Regions from separate parts of the Aquabacterium sp. TM01 genome, predicted to be linked through region 2. Evidence: predicted binding sites of a transcription regulator. Region 2 holds the regulator's gene; the other holds the start of a gene.

Region 1 (6,752 bases), 170 kb from region 2:
CATTGCACGCAGGCCAGCACGCCGCGCGCGGCATCGCCCTGCTCATAGAGCTGACGGCCCACCGTGTGCGCGGCGCCGCCTTCGCCCTTCATGCCGGGCTGGCTGGCGAAGTAGGCAGCGATGTCGCGCACGTCCTCGTCGGCCACGCTGCGGGCCATGATGGCCATCTGGTCGTGCTTGCGGGCACCGGAGCGGAAATCGCGGATCTGCTTGAGGATGTAGTCCGGATGCTGGCCGGCCAGCTTCGCGAACTTGCCCTCTGGGCCGTTGGCGTGGCCGGCACCGTGGCCGTCCACCCCATGACATTCGATGCAGCGCTCGGCATCGGCTTTTTCCTTGCCCAGCACCGGGTCACCGGGCGGGGTCACTTTCGCAGGGGCTGCCTTGCCCTTGGCATTGGCGGCGTGAGCCGACCAGGCCAGGCCCAAGCCCAGGGACAGCGACAACAGCACGGGGTACAACCATGACTTCACAGACGATCCTTCATGTCAGGATTGCTTGTAGAAGGTGTGGCACGCACGGCAGGTGCGAGACAGCTCGGTGGCCGACTCCGAGGCGCCCCCGAAGTCCTTGCCCTCGACCTGCTGGACGATCTTGCGCGTCAACGCCAGGCTCTTGCGCGACAGCTCCACGCCATCGGGGGCATCGCCTTTGCCGACGTAGTGGGCCTCCACGGCGCCAAACAGCTGGTGCAGTTCCTGGGCATCCTTCAGGCTGCCAGCTGCATCGCTGCCGGCAATGTGGGAGGCCATGCTCTTGTTGGTGTCCTCGATGGTTTGCATCAGGTCCATGTCCAGCGCGGGCAGCGCGGCATGCACGGCGCTGGCCAAGGCCAGCAGGGCACTGATCACCAGGGGGGTCTTGCGCATAAGAAAACGACTGCTCTTTCCAGCGTGGACTCGCGATCCCGCTTTTTGTGTTGTTGTGTCATCGGGGGCCGGTCAGCCGCCACGCCCAGGTGACGGCTGAACCGGACTGGGGGCGTCAAGCCAGGATGTCGGTCACGACCTTGCCGTAGACCACCGTGGGGCGCTCGGTGCGGCCGTTCGTCAGGAAGGTCGTCTTCAGGTGGTTCAGGCCCAGCAACTGCAAGACGGTGGCGTGCAGGTCGTAGGTGTCCACGGCCTTGTCCTTGTCGGCCGTCTGCAGGCCGATCTCGTCGGTGGCGCCGTAGGTGTAGCCCGCCTTGAGGCCGCCACCGGCCAGCCACTGGGTGTAGCCCCAGGGGTTGTGGTCGCGGCCGGTGCCGCTTTCGCCCCAGGAGGTGCGGCCGAACTCGGAGGTCCAGACCACCAGCGTGCTCTCCAGCAGGCCGCGCGACTTCAGGTCGGCCAGCAAGCCGGCAATCGGCTTGTCCACCATGCGGGCCATCGTGGCGTGGTTCGTTTCCAGGTCATCGTGGGCGTCCCAGTCGCGGCGCTCGGACTCGACGTTGTTGGGCAGGCCCGAGACCACCTGGATGAAGCGCACGCCGTTCTCGACCAAGCGACGGGCCCGCAGCAGCACCTCGCCGTAGCTCTGGCTGACCTTGTCGTTGATGCCATACAGGTCACGGGTGGCGGCGGTTTCCTTGCTGATGTCCACGGCCACCGGGGCGGCAGCTTGCATGCGGTCGGCCAGCTCGTAGGACTGCAGGCGGGCGCGCAACTCCGAGTCATGCGGATAGCGTTCGGCACCCAGGTTGTTCAGGCGCTTGAGCAGGTCCAGCGACTTGCGCTGCTGTGTCGGGTTGCGGGCGTCCGGGCGGTCCAGGTACAGGATGGGCGAGTTGCCGGGGCGGAAGGGCGTGCCCTGGTACACCGCTGGCAGGAAACCCGCGTTCCAGTTGGCCGAGCCGGCACGCGGCTCGCGGTCGCCGTTGTAGAGCACGACGTAAGCGGGCAAGTCTTGGTTGCGTGAGCCCAGCGCATAGGTGATCCACGCACCCAGTGACGGACGGCCCGGGTTCAGGTCGCCGGTGTTGAGTTTGAGGATGGAGATGTCGTGGGTGGCCCCCACGGTCACGCTCGACTTGATGAAGGTCATCTTGTCGCCATGCTTGGCCAGGTTGGGCAACAGGTCAGAGAACCAGGCACCGCTTTCGCCATGCTGTTTCCAGGTGCGCTTGGACGCGTACAGCTTGCCCAACCCACCCTGGGTGCTGGTCTTGATGCCCTTGAGGAAGGAGGCAGGCACGTGCTGGCCGGCCAGCTTGATCAGGTCAGGTTTGTAGTCATACAGGTCCAGCGTGCTGGGCGCGCCTTCCTGATGCAACCAGATCACCGACTGGACCTTGGCGGGAAAGTGCGGGTCCTTGGGGGCCAAGGGATCGGCCAGCTCGGCCGCGCTCGCTGCCTGGATGGTGCCCACGCCCGGGATGAAACCGCCCAGGGCGGCCCCACCGACGCCCAGGCCGGACTTGAAGAGGAATTGACGACGTGAATCGTGGCTCATGTGATGTCCTTGTGTGTTCGTGATGTGAGGAGGCTCAGAAGCGGTAGGCGAAGTCGTTGGAGTTGGCAACCGTGTGGACGAGGTCCACAAAGGCGGCCGACTTCACCGGGTCGAATTGCGCGTTGGTCTTGATGCCCGAGGGCACGGCCACTTCGAACTTGCCGTTGGCGGCGCGTTGGCGGATGGCGATCTGCTGCTCGGCCAGGAAGTGCTTGAGCGTGGCCAGCTCCTGCTTGTTGGCCGGGCGGGCAAACAGGATCTCGTAGAGGCGATTGAGCTGCGAGGTCTCGTTCGCACCGGCTTCGTTCACCACCCGTCCAGCCAGGGCCTGCGACCAGTCGAACACCACTTCGCTGTTGAACAGCGTCAGCGCCTGCAGCGGCGTGGTGGTCACATCGCGCTTGTGGTGCGGCGCGTTGGGGTTGGGCAGGTCAAAGTTCGAGGTGACAGGGTAGGGGAAGCTGCGACGTGAGAACACGTACAGGCTACGGCGATACCAGTCCTCCTTGTTCTCCGACACGGCCCAGGTGGTGTCCCCGGCGAAGTCCACCGAGTTGCCCAGACCGGCCCCCCCCTTGACGATGGGAGGCAGCACCGAGGGGCCGCCCACCTTGTCGACCAGCAGGCCCGATGCGTACAGCAGCGAGTCGCGGATGACTTCGGCGTCCAGGCGCTTGCGCGGATAGACGGCCAGCAGCTTGTTGTACGGATCGACCTTCAGCACGTCGGCGCGCTCGTCCGAGGCCTGGCGGTAGGTGCTCGACAGCAGGATCTCACGGTGCAGCTTCTTGACGCTCCAGCCGTTTTGCACGAACTGGCTCGCCAGGTGATCCAGTAGCTCGGGGTGGGTGGGCTTGGCACCGGCGCGACCGAAGTCCTGCACGGTTTCGATGATGCCCTTGTCAAAGTACTGGGCCCAGACGCGGTTGGCGTAGACGCGGGCAGTCAGCGGGTTGCTGTCGCTGCTCAGCCAGTTGGCCAGTGCGGCGCGGCGGCCAGACGAGGTGGCCGTGGGTTTGATGTCCAACTGCACCTTGCCACCCCACAGGGCGGGGATGCCGGGCTCCACCGCTTCGAGCGGACGCTCGTGGATGCCGCCAAAGCGCACATGGGTGGGTGGGACCTCCTTGTTGCTCAGCTCCAGTGCGGTGGTGTACTGGCCCAGTACGCGGGTGGGCTTGAGCTTGTCGAACTTCTTGAGCTCGACCGACAGGCGCTTGTATTCCTTGTACTTTTCGATGTTGTCCGCGTTGTAAGCCGGGAAGCCGGGCTTGGTCGTGTCTTCCAGATAGCCGGCGATGTCGGCTTCGCTGGCCACGGCATCCTTGCGCCAGTTCACCCAGCGATCGAGCGCGGTCCATTCGCTTTGCGGCTTGAAGATGGCGTCGCGGCTGTCGGTCAGGTAGCGCTCGTTGTGGAACTTGCGACCGGCTTCCCGCACGGAGTCCAGGATGGCCTTTTGCTGCGCGCGGATGTCCTTGGTGGCCTCCTGGTAGGTGGCCAGCGCTTGCTGATACTCCTTGTCGTAGGCGGTCTCCGAGCCCTTGGCCAGCGGCGTCTTCTCGTTGAAAGCGGTGTTGGCAAAGAAGGCCTGCAGCTGGAAGTACTCCTTCTGGCTGACGCGGTCGGCCTTGTGGTTGTGGCAGCGTGCGCAACCGATGGTGCTGGACAAGAACACCTCACCGACCATGTCGGTCAGGTCGGTCTCGATCTGGTACTTGCGCTGCACCAGATCGCGTGAGTTGTAGTTGTCGGGGTAGCCGGCCAGAAAGCCGGTGGCGATGCGCGCCGTCTGGTTGTCGGGCCACAGCTCGTCGCCGGCAATCTGCTCCTGGATGAAGCGGTTGAAGGGCTTGTCGGCGTTGAATGCGTCGATCACGTAGTCGCGGTAGCGCCAGTTGTTGTGGCGGGTGCGGTCTTGCTGGAAGCCGGTGCTGTCGGCATAGCGGGCCAGGTCCAGCCAGCGGCGGGCCTGGCGCTCGCCGAAGCGTTGCGAGGCCAGCAAGCGGTCGACCAGCTTGGCGTGGGCGTCGGGGGACTTGTCCTGCACGAAGGCCTGAATCTCTTCCGGCGTGGGCAGCAGGCCCCAGGCGTCCAGGGTGGCGCGGCGGATGAAGGTGGCGCGGTCGGCGTCCTTGGAGGGCTTCAGCCCTTTGGCCTCGAGTGCCGACAGCACAAAGGCGTCCACCGGGCTCCGGACCCAGCTCTTTTGCTGGACGGTGGGTGGGGCCGGATCCTTCACCGTTTGATAGGCCGACCAGGCCTTGGGGGCCGCCGCACGAGTCGGTGCAGCCGTGGCGCCCGAGGGCGCGTCTGCGGCCCACGCCGATGTCGCGGCGGCGCCCACGACCAGAGACAGATATATCGCCTTATTCATCTTTCATTACCCCTTAGCCCTCATGCGGATTGCGCATGTGTTTGACCGAATTGCACATAAGCCTGTTTGGCTGCGTCAGCGCAGAAGCGAATCTCGGTGTCCGATGTGATTCGTGCTGCTCTGTGCGCGCTGCTGGCCCTTCATTGCAACTATCGAGCCAGCTTTTTTGGGGTGGGGCTTCTGGGTTAATTGTTTTGCCAAGTTGTTGTTTTTATTGTGTATTTGTATTTTTAATATGGGTATGAACAAGGGGCATGCACAAAGGCGTTGAGCAAGCGGTGTGGGCCCTGTTGGTTAATGCGCACGGGGCATGTTGAAAAAACAGCAACCCATATTGATAAGTCAGCAGAAACCCTCAAAAAAACCACCAAAAGGCTGGCACGGCTTATGCGTAATTGGGTTTCAAGTCGATTCGCAATCCATTCGTTCCGGCATATCAAGGAGTCATTCAAGGTGCATTCGTTCAAAACCAACGTGCTGGCCAGTGCTGTGGTGCTGGCGCTGTCCGGCGCAGCCGTTCACGCTCAGCCAGCCAGTGAAATCCGTTCCCTCAAAGGCACGGTGGAAGACCTGCGCAAACAGGTGCAGGAACTCAAGAAGAGCAGTCCCAAAGCGTCGGCCAGCTCTCTGGAGCAGGCCCGCATCGATGAGCTGACCAAACAGGTCAACGAGCTGCGTGCGCTGCTGACGCAGCAACAGCAATCGGCCCAGGCTGCAGCCCAAACCGTGGCCGCCGCCGGTGGGGAAGAAACCAAAGAGGCGCTCGAAGCGCGCACCCCGGCCACCCAGGCCGACATCACGGGCCTGCGCGCTGACATCGAGAACTACAAGTACGACCAGTCCCGCCTGCAGGAGCGCAACATCCCCAGCGTGACCCGCAACACCCGCATCGGCGGCTCGCTCACGCTGCGGCATGACTTCAGCAATCCCGGTGCAGCGAGGTCAGCCTCGTCCAGCGGCAATGGTCCGACCGACCTCCGTCAGAGTGGCTTCAATGCTGCGGCCTTTGGCCTGAACTTCTCAGGGAACCTGTTCCGCGATTACGCCGAAGGTCGCAACCTCACCTATCGCCTGGCGCTGACCTCGGACAACACCGCCGCCAGCGGCAAGACGGGCATCAACCTGACCGACGCCTACCTCCGCTACAGCTTCAACCCCTCCACCGGCAACCCGGAGGACCCGCTGGGCACGATCACGCTGGGTCAGCAGACGGTGGCCTTCGGTCAGGACGCACAGGCGCTGGACCCTGAAGTCAAGGCCGTGATCGGCAATGCCGGCTTCGTCTCCGGTCTGGGCCTGAACAACCGCCAAGTGGGCTTGGTGGTGGCGGGCGACGTCAGCCCCTATGTGGACTTCACCAACAACTACCGCGCGCCGCTGCTGTCTTACTCGCTGGGCTTGTTCAACGGCAACGGTCCCAACAAGGCCGACAACAACGACTACCGCGACATCGCTGCGCGTCTGGTCTACACCTTGCCGGTGGACTACAACAGCTGGTTCCGCCAGTTGCAACTGGGGGCTTCCTATTACCGCGGCTACCTCTCACTGGGCCCGGCCAGCACGACGGCGGTGACCACGGCCACCGAGAAGGGCCGCAACGACATCTTCGGCTTCGACGTCAACTGGACGCACCTGCCGTTCTCGGTGTCCTATGAGTGGGCTTACGGCAAGCAAGAGCTCTACAAGCTCGACACGCTGGTCACCACAGGCAAGAACGCCGATGGCTACAAGCGCGGCGTGGGCCAGTACATCAACCTGGGCTACACCTGGGGCGAACAGTTTCTGGCCAGCTCACGCCAGCAGGGCAAGTTCGACGACTACTGGCCCAAGTCCTACCAGGCCTTCGTGCGCTTCGACACCTGGGACCCCAACCGCAGCGCCCTGGTCAACGACGACAAGAAGGTCGCCACCACGCTGGGTTTGAACGTGTTCTTTGCCGAGA
Region 2 (6,752 bases):
CGTGCCGTTTTGCCCGCACTGCCGGTGCGCTGGCGCTGGCCTGTGGCGTCCTGTGGTGCGCCCCGGCCGTGGCGGAAAAGGCCGACCGTTTTCAACCGCTCAACTTCGCCGCCGATGCGGCCCGGGTGGAAGACAACCAGCGCTTGAACATCCTCAGCGGCAACGTCGAGATCACCAAGGGCACCATGGTGGTTCGCGCCGACCGTGTGGAAGTGCGTCAGAACCCCGACGGCAGCCAGACGGCCACTGCCATCGGTGGGCCGGGTGGGCGCGCCTTCTTCCGGCAAAAACGCGATGGGGTGGACGAGTCCATCGAAGGCGAAGCCGAGCGCATCGTCTACGACGGCCGCACCGAAATCATCCGCTTCACCTCGCGCGCCATCATGCGCCGCCTGCAGGGCAACACCGTCAACGATCAGGTCAGTGGGCCCGTCATCGTCTACGACAACAAGACTTCGGTTTTCCAGGTCCAGGGTGGCGGCAGCAGCAGCGGGGCCACCGGCCGCGTTCGCGGTGTGATCACCCCGCGCACCACGCCCGAGACCCCCAGCACCGAAGGCGCCCGTTGATGAACGCGCCGCTGGCTACGCCTCCGCGCAGCGAACTGCGCGCCGAGCACCTCAAGAAGCGCTACGGTGCCCGCACCGTGGTGCACGATGTGCATGTGGCCGTGGCCGCCGGCGAGGTCGTCGGCTTGCTGGGCCCCAACGGCGCCGGCAAAACCACCAGCTTTTACATGATCGTGGGCCTCGTGCCCGCCGATGCCGGCGAGATCACCATCGACGGCCAGCGCGTCGAGCGCCTGCCCATCCACCAGCGCGCCCGCCTGGGCCTGAGCTACCTGCCGCAGGAAGCCTCCATCTTCCGCCAGCTCAATGTCGAGGACAACATCCGCGCCGTGCTGGAGCTGCAGGTGGACGAGCGCGGCAAAGGCCTGAGCAAGGCCGTCATCCAGGAGCGCCTGGATGGCCTGCTGCACGAGCTCAGCATCGAGAAGCTGCGCACCAACCCTGCGCTGTCCCTGTCCGGCGGTGAGCGCCGCCGTGTGGAAATCGCCCGCGCCTTGGCCACCCAGCCGCGTTTCATCCTGCTCGACGAGCCTTTTGCCGGCGTCGACCCGATCGCCGTCATCGAGATCCAGCGCATCATCAGCTTCCTGAAGGCGCGTGGCATCGGCGTGCTCATCACCGACCACAACGTCCGCGAAACGCTGGGCATCTGCGACCGCGCCTACATCATCAGCGAAGGCAGTGTCCTTGCCGAGGGTAGCCCGGCCGACATCGTCCACAACGCCGAGGTCCGTAAGGTCTACCTCGGCGAGCACTTCCGCATGTGAGCGACCGGCGCCCATGAAGCCCTCCCTGCAGTTTCGGCTGTCTCAGCATCTGGCGCTGACCCCTCAGCTGCAACAGTCCATCCGGCTCCTGCAGCTGTCCACCCTGGAGCTGCACCAGGAAATCGAGCAGATGCTCGAACAAAATCCTTTCCTGGAGCCCGAAGACGACTTCGCCCCGTTGGAGACGGCCGCCTCGCTGGAGTTCGAGCGTCAGCGCAACGAACACAACAGCAGTGAAGACGCCGGCGCCGAGCGCGAAAGCTCGCCCACCGAGGCCGACACCAGCGGCATCGACACGGCCGAGATGGGCACGACCGAGCGCGACGACTGGGAAAACGGCACCGAGCGCGACGACTTCGACGGCATCAGTGAAAGCCCTGCGCGCCAAAGCCAGGGCGACGACGAGCTCGACCCGCTCGAGCGCAACAGCCTGTCCATCACCCTGCAGGAGCACTTGAGGCAGCAACTGCTGGGCACCCGCCTGAGCGACGAAGACATGGCTGCGGTCGACATGCTCATCGAGTCCCTCAACGAGGACGGCTACCTGGCCGACACGCTCGAAGACATCGCCGCCAGCCTCCTGCCCGACGAGCCGGACGAAGACACCCTCGACGAGTTGCTCTCGCGTCTGCGCTGTGCCCTGGGCTGGCTGCAGAACCTTGAGCCCGTGGGCGTGGGCGCACGCAACCTGTCCGAGTGCCTGTTGCTGCAACTGCGGGGCATGCCCGCCGAGCCCGCGCGTGACGTGGCCATGGCGATCTGCCGCGAGCACCTCGAACTGCTGGCCCGCCGCGACTTCAAAAAGCTCATGGCCGCCACCGGGGCCGACGAGGCCTTGCTGAAAGACGCCCAGAGCCTCATCGTCTCGCTCGAGCCCAAGCCGGGTCGCGCCTTCACCCGCGCCGAGGCCAACATCATCATCCCCGACGTCATCGTGCAGAAGGCCGGGCGCAGCTGGAAGGTCATCCTCAACCCGGACGTCATGCCCAAGCTGCGCATCAACGACTACTACGCCCAGGCTCTGCGCTCCAGTCGCGGTCCGCGTGGGGGCACAGCCAGCGAGGGGCACGCCAACCTCAACGCCCGCCTGCAAGAGGCCCGCTGGTTCGTCAAGAACATCATGCAGCGCTTCGACACCATCTTGCGCGTGTCGCGGGCCATCGTCGACCGGCAAAAGAATTTCTTCACCCATGGCGAAATCGCCATGAAGCCGCTGGTGCTGCGCGAAATCGCCGACGAACTCGGCCTGCACGAGTCCACCATCTCGCGCGTGACCACGGCCAAGTACATGAACACGCCGTTCGGCACCTTCGAGCTCAAGTACTTTTTTGGCTCCTCGCTCAACACCGAAGCCGGCGGCAATGCCTCCAGCACGGCGGTGCGCGCGCTCATCAAGCAGCTCGTCGCCGCCGAAGACCCCAAGAAGCCCTTGTCAGACAGCGCGCTGTCCAGCATGCTGGAAGAGCAGGGCATCCAGGTTGCCCGCCGCACCGTGGCGAAGTACCGCGAAGCCCTCAAGATCGCCCCCGCGAACCTGCGCAAGGCCCTCTGAGCGAGGACGGGACCGCGCCACGCCCCGGTGACCGGCGCGACCCGCCCACCCCGACCGGTGTCCCTGATCTGTCTTTCATTGCTCGTCCATGTTGCTTCGCCTCCAAGACCTGATCACCATGCTGCCCTGGCAAGACTGGGCCGCCCTGGCCCTGTTCGTGTTCGGCTGGATCGGCTACGCGCAATTTGCCAGCCGCCGCGCCCGCGTCGAGCGCACCCTGCTGTCCAGCACCAACCACTACCGGCGCCTGTGGATGCTCCAGGTCACCCACCGCGACCAGCGCATCGTCGATGCCGCCATCACCCAGAACCTCGCCAGCAGCCCGAGCTTCTGGGCCTCCACCACCATCCTGGTGATCGGTGGCTTGCTGGCCGTGCTCGGCACCACCGAGAAAGCCAGCGAGTTCGTTCGCGACCTGCCCTTTGCCGTGCGCACTTCCTTGCTGGTGCTCGACATCAAGCTCATCGTGCTGCTGTCTGTCTTCGTCTACGCCTTCTTCCGCTTCACCTGGTCCATGCGCGTCTACTCGTTCGGCGCCATTCTGGTGGGCGCCGCCCCCAACGTTGACGTCTTCAACGAAGGCGGCGCCGACCGCCAGGAGTTCGGCGACCGCGCCGGCAAACTCATGGGCATGGCCGCCGAAAGCTTTGCCGACGGCCTGCGGGCCTACTACATGTCCTTTGCGGTCATCGCCTGGTTGGTGTCACCGGTGGCCTTTGCGCTGGGCACCCTGGCTGTCCTCTGGATCCTGTATCGGCGAGAATTCCGCTCCGACGTGCTGGCCATCTTGCGCCCTTGACCGCGTTCTCTTTTCATTGCGACCCCATCATGCCCATCAAGCCCCCCCGCCGCCCCGTCGTGTCCCCGGCCACCGGACGCCCCTCGGGGGAGACGCGCGACCGCGCCCCTTCGTCCACCCGCTCACCACAGGGACGCGATCCACATGGCAGTGAGGCGCACGGAAGTGGCGCACAGGGACGTGCCTCATACGGGCGCGCTCCCGGCGGACGTGACCCGCACACACGCGACGCGGCCCGCTCTGACTCAGGCCACGGGTCTCGCCCAGCGTCTCGGTCGGCCTCTGACACCTGGCGAGGTGGCGATGATCGGCGTCATGGCCCCTCTCCCGGCGGCGCCGTGTGGGGTGCCTCTTCGCGACCGGCCCCCGTCCGCTCCGGCCCCCGCCCCGAGTCGCGTGACTTCGGCCAACGCCCCGTGCTTGCCGCCGATCGCCCGTCCGCCCTTTACCTGTCCTGCCCGTCCGGCGTCGAATCGCTGCTGGCCATTGAAGCCCGTCGCATCCTGGGCGCCGCCGCACAGATCACCGAGTCCCGTGGCGGCATCGAGGTGATCGCACCTGCCACCGCGTCCGCCGCCGAGCGACAGCACACCCTGCGCGACTACGCCATGCGCCTCAATCTCGAGAGCCGCCTGGCCCAGCGCGTCCTCTGGCGTGTCGCCTCCCGCGTCTACCGCCACGAAGACGACATCTACGTCATGGCCCGTGGCGTCAACTGGTCCGACTGGATCACCCCGCAGCACACCCTGCGTGTCGACGTCGTCTCGCGCCGCAGCCACCTCCAAAGCCTCAACTTCGCCGGCCTGCGCGTCAAAGATGCCGTCTGCGACGACCTGCGCGAACGCACCGGCGAGCGCCCCAGCGTCGACACCCGCTTCCCTGACCTCGGCCTGGTCCTCTACCTTGACGACCTCGATGCCATCCTCTATGTCGATACCTCCGGCGAAGCGCTCTTCAAGCGCGGCTGGCGCGAAGACACCGGCGAGGCCCCGCTGAAAGAAACCCTGGCCGCCGCCATGCTCGCCGCCGCCGACTGGCAAGGCCGTCCCGAAGACGGCGCCTTGCTCGACCCCTGCTGCGGTGCCGGCACCATCCCCATCGAAGCCGCCCAGATCGCCTGCGGCATCGCCCCCGGTCTGCAGCGTCGCTTCGCCTTCGAGCGCCTGCTGCCCTTCCGGGCTCATCAGGCCGACTGGCAGCGCCTGCGGCAGGCCGCCCACGACCGCCAGCACCCGCCCCGCGTCCCCATCTACGCTGGCGACGTCGCCTTCCGCATGACCGACTTTGCCACCCGCAATGCCGAGCGGGCCGGCGTGCGCCAGTACATCGAGTTCAAAACCGCCGACTCCCTGCAGCGCCCCGTGCCCTGCGAGCGCGGCGTGCTCATGTTCAACCCGCCTTACGGTGAGCGCATCGACACCAAAGGCTCCGTGCGCAACGCCTACCGCGCCCGCTCCGAAGCCGACGACGAGATGGGTGAACCCGCCCCGACGTCCCGCGCCGGTCGCGAGCAATTCCAGGACGATGAAGCCGCCACCTTCTTCCAGCGCCTGTCCTCCCACTGGAAGAAACAGTATCCCGGCTGGACCGCCTGGATTCTCAGCCCCGACATGAAGCTGCCCAGCGCGATGCGCCTCAAGGAAAGCCGCCGCGTCGTCATGTTCAACGGCCCCATCGAGTGCCGACTCTTCCGCTTCGACCTCGTTGCCGGCAGCAACAAACCCCGCGCTACCGCTCCGACGGATGCCGACGCACCGCCACCGTCCTCGCAAGGCGACTGAATCTGGTGGCGGTTATTGGCCACCCGATCTGGCCACACCTGACCAAGCCAGACTTCATCTGATGCCGGGAGGGCAAGGGTGCAGGTGGCACTCGAGCACACGAGCCCGGGGCCTGGTGCTGTGAGCTAATCGCTCAGGAATCATTGCTCGACGCAGGCGAGGCTGCAACGGACGGCCCCCCGGGCCAGGCTGGCAGCCCGCATGCCCCTGTTTCTGGGGCGCGCAAGGGCGATCCTGAGTGCCCAGCATTCACCGACAGTGTTCAAGCTGAGGCGTTCAATCAAGTGACCGGGCAACGCCACACTGGGACCGATGCGGTCAGTCGTCAGCCGCACAGCCACATGCACATGCCGCAGGGATACTGAATGAAAAGCAGCAAGCAGCGTCAAAGCCAACCACCGCCAGCCAGCCGGGCAACCGTCGTCAGTCCTCGAACTGCGCACCCAACACACTGAGCATGGCCAGCGGCGCCGTATCGGCGCGCAACACCCGCTTGCCCAGACTCACCGCCGACCAGCCTTGCGACAAAGCCAGCGCCTCCTCCTCGGCGCTCAGCCCCCCCTCCGGGCCACTCAGAAAGCACCAATCTTGCGGTGCACCCTTGAGACCCTGAGGTGCTGCGTTCGCCAGCCACGCCCGCACCGACAGCGCCTCGCGCAGACTCAGCACGCCCCGCATCACGGTCGCCGCCCCGGCGTCGCTCCCCGCTGACAGAAGCCAGCCCTGCAGGCTCGCCACCGGATGCACCTTGGGCACCACCGCCCGCCCGCTCTGCTCACAGGCAGACACCGCCACCGCTTGCCAGTGCGCCACCTTCTTCGCCGCACGCTCCCCATCCAGGCGCAGCACCGAGCGGGCACACACCAAGGGTTGAATTGCGTACACGCCCAGCTCCGCAGCCTTCTCCACCAGCGCATCCATCCGATCGTTCGCTGGCATCCCCATGGCAAGCGTGACGCGCACCGGCAACTCCCGCGACTCCTCCACCGCATCGCCCAGCACCACGCTCACCGACTTGCGCCCCATCTCGACCACCGTGGCCAGGCACTCTCGCCCGGCACCATCAAACAGACGCACCGTATCACCTGGCTGCAGACGCAATACCTGCACATGACGCGCCGCGCCCTCAGACAAGTTCACCTGCGCCCCAGGGGCCAGGGACAAAGACGCCATATGAAAACGGGGCAGCACACAGACCTCACTGATCAGAACACCCGAACCTTGCCCGGGCCAGGCACTCATTGTCTTGCAAGATGCACCGAACGCTTCGTCACTACCTCGACA

Evidence for each region. The regulator sigma-54, encoded in region 2, starts transcription at its own class of promoters, with help from an activator protein. The targets are predictions, from matches to a motif close to TGGCANGNAANCTGCTTT.
Region 1: the regulator sigma-54 is predicted to act here: its motif matches at 4,953-4,970, upstream of AC3WW4_RS00970 (DUF1549 and DUF1553 domain-containing protein).

What each region holds. Positions count from the first base shown of each region.
Region 1 covers NZ_AP046529.1:166,341-173,092, forward strand. Annotated here, with positions in the region: gene AC3WW4_RS00955 (c-type cytochrome) at 1-473, opposite strand, end outside; gene AC3WW4_RS00960 (hypothetical protein) at 489-869, opposite strand; gene AC3WW4_RS00965 (DUF1501 domain-containing protein) at 985-2,433, opposite strand; gene AC3WW4_RS00970 (DUF1549 and DUF1553 domain-containing protein) at 2,468-4,810, opposite strand; gene AC3WW4_RS00975 (hypothetical protein) at 5,264-6,752, shown strand, end outside.
Region 2 covers NZ_AP046529.1:186-6,937, reverse strand. Annotated here, with positions in the region: gene lptA (lipopolysaccharide transport periplasmic protein LptA) at 1-569, shown strand, start outside; gene lptB (LPS export ABC transporter ATP-binding protein) at 569-1,336, shown strand; gene AC3WW4_RS00210 (RNA polymerase factor sigma-54) at 1,350-2,888, shown strand; gene AC3WW4_RS00205 (DUF599 domain-containing protein) at 2,977-3,687, shown strand; gene AC3WW4_RS00200 (THUMP domain-containing class I SAM-dependent RNA methyltransferase) at 4,104-5,468, shown strand; gene AC3WW4_RS00195 (16S rRNA (uracil(1498)-N(3))-methyltransferase) at 5,892-6,656, opposite strand; partial or broken gene AC3WW4_RS00190 (hypothetical protein) at 6,742-6,752, opposite strand, start outside.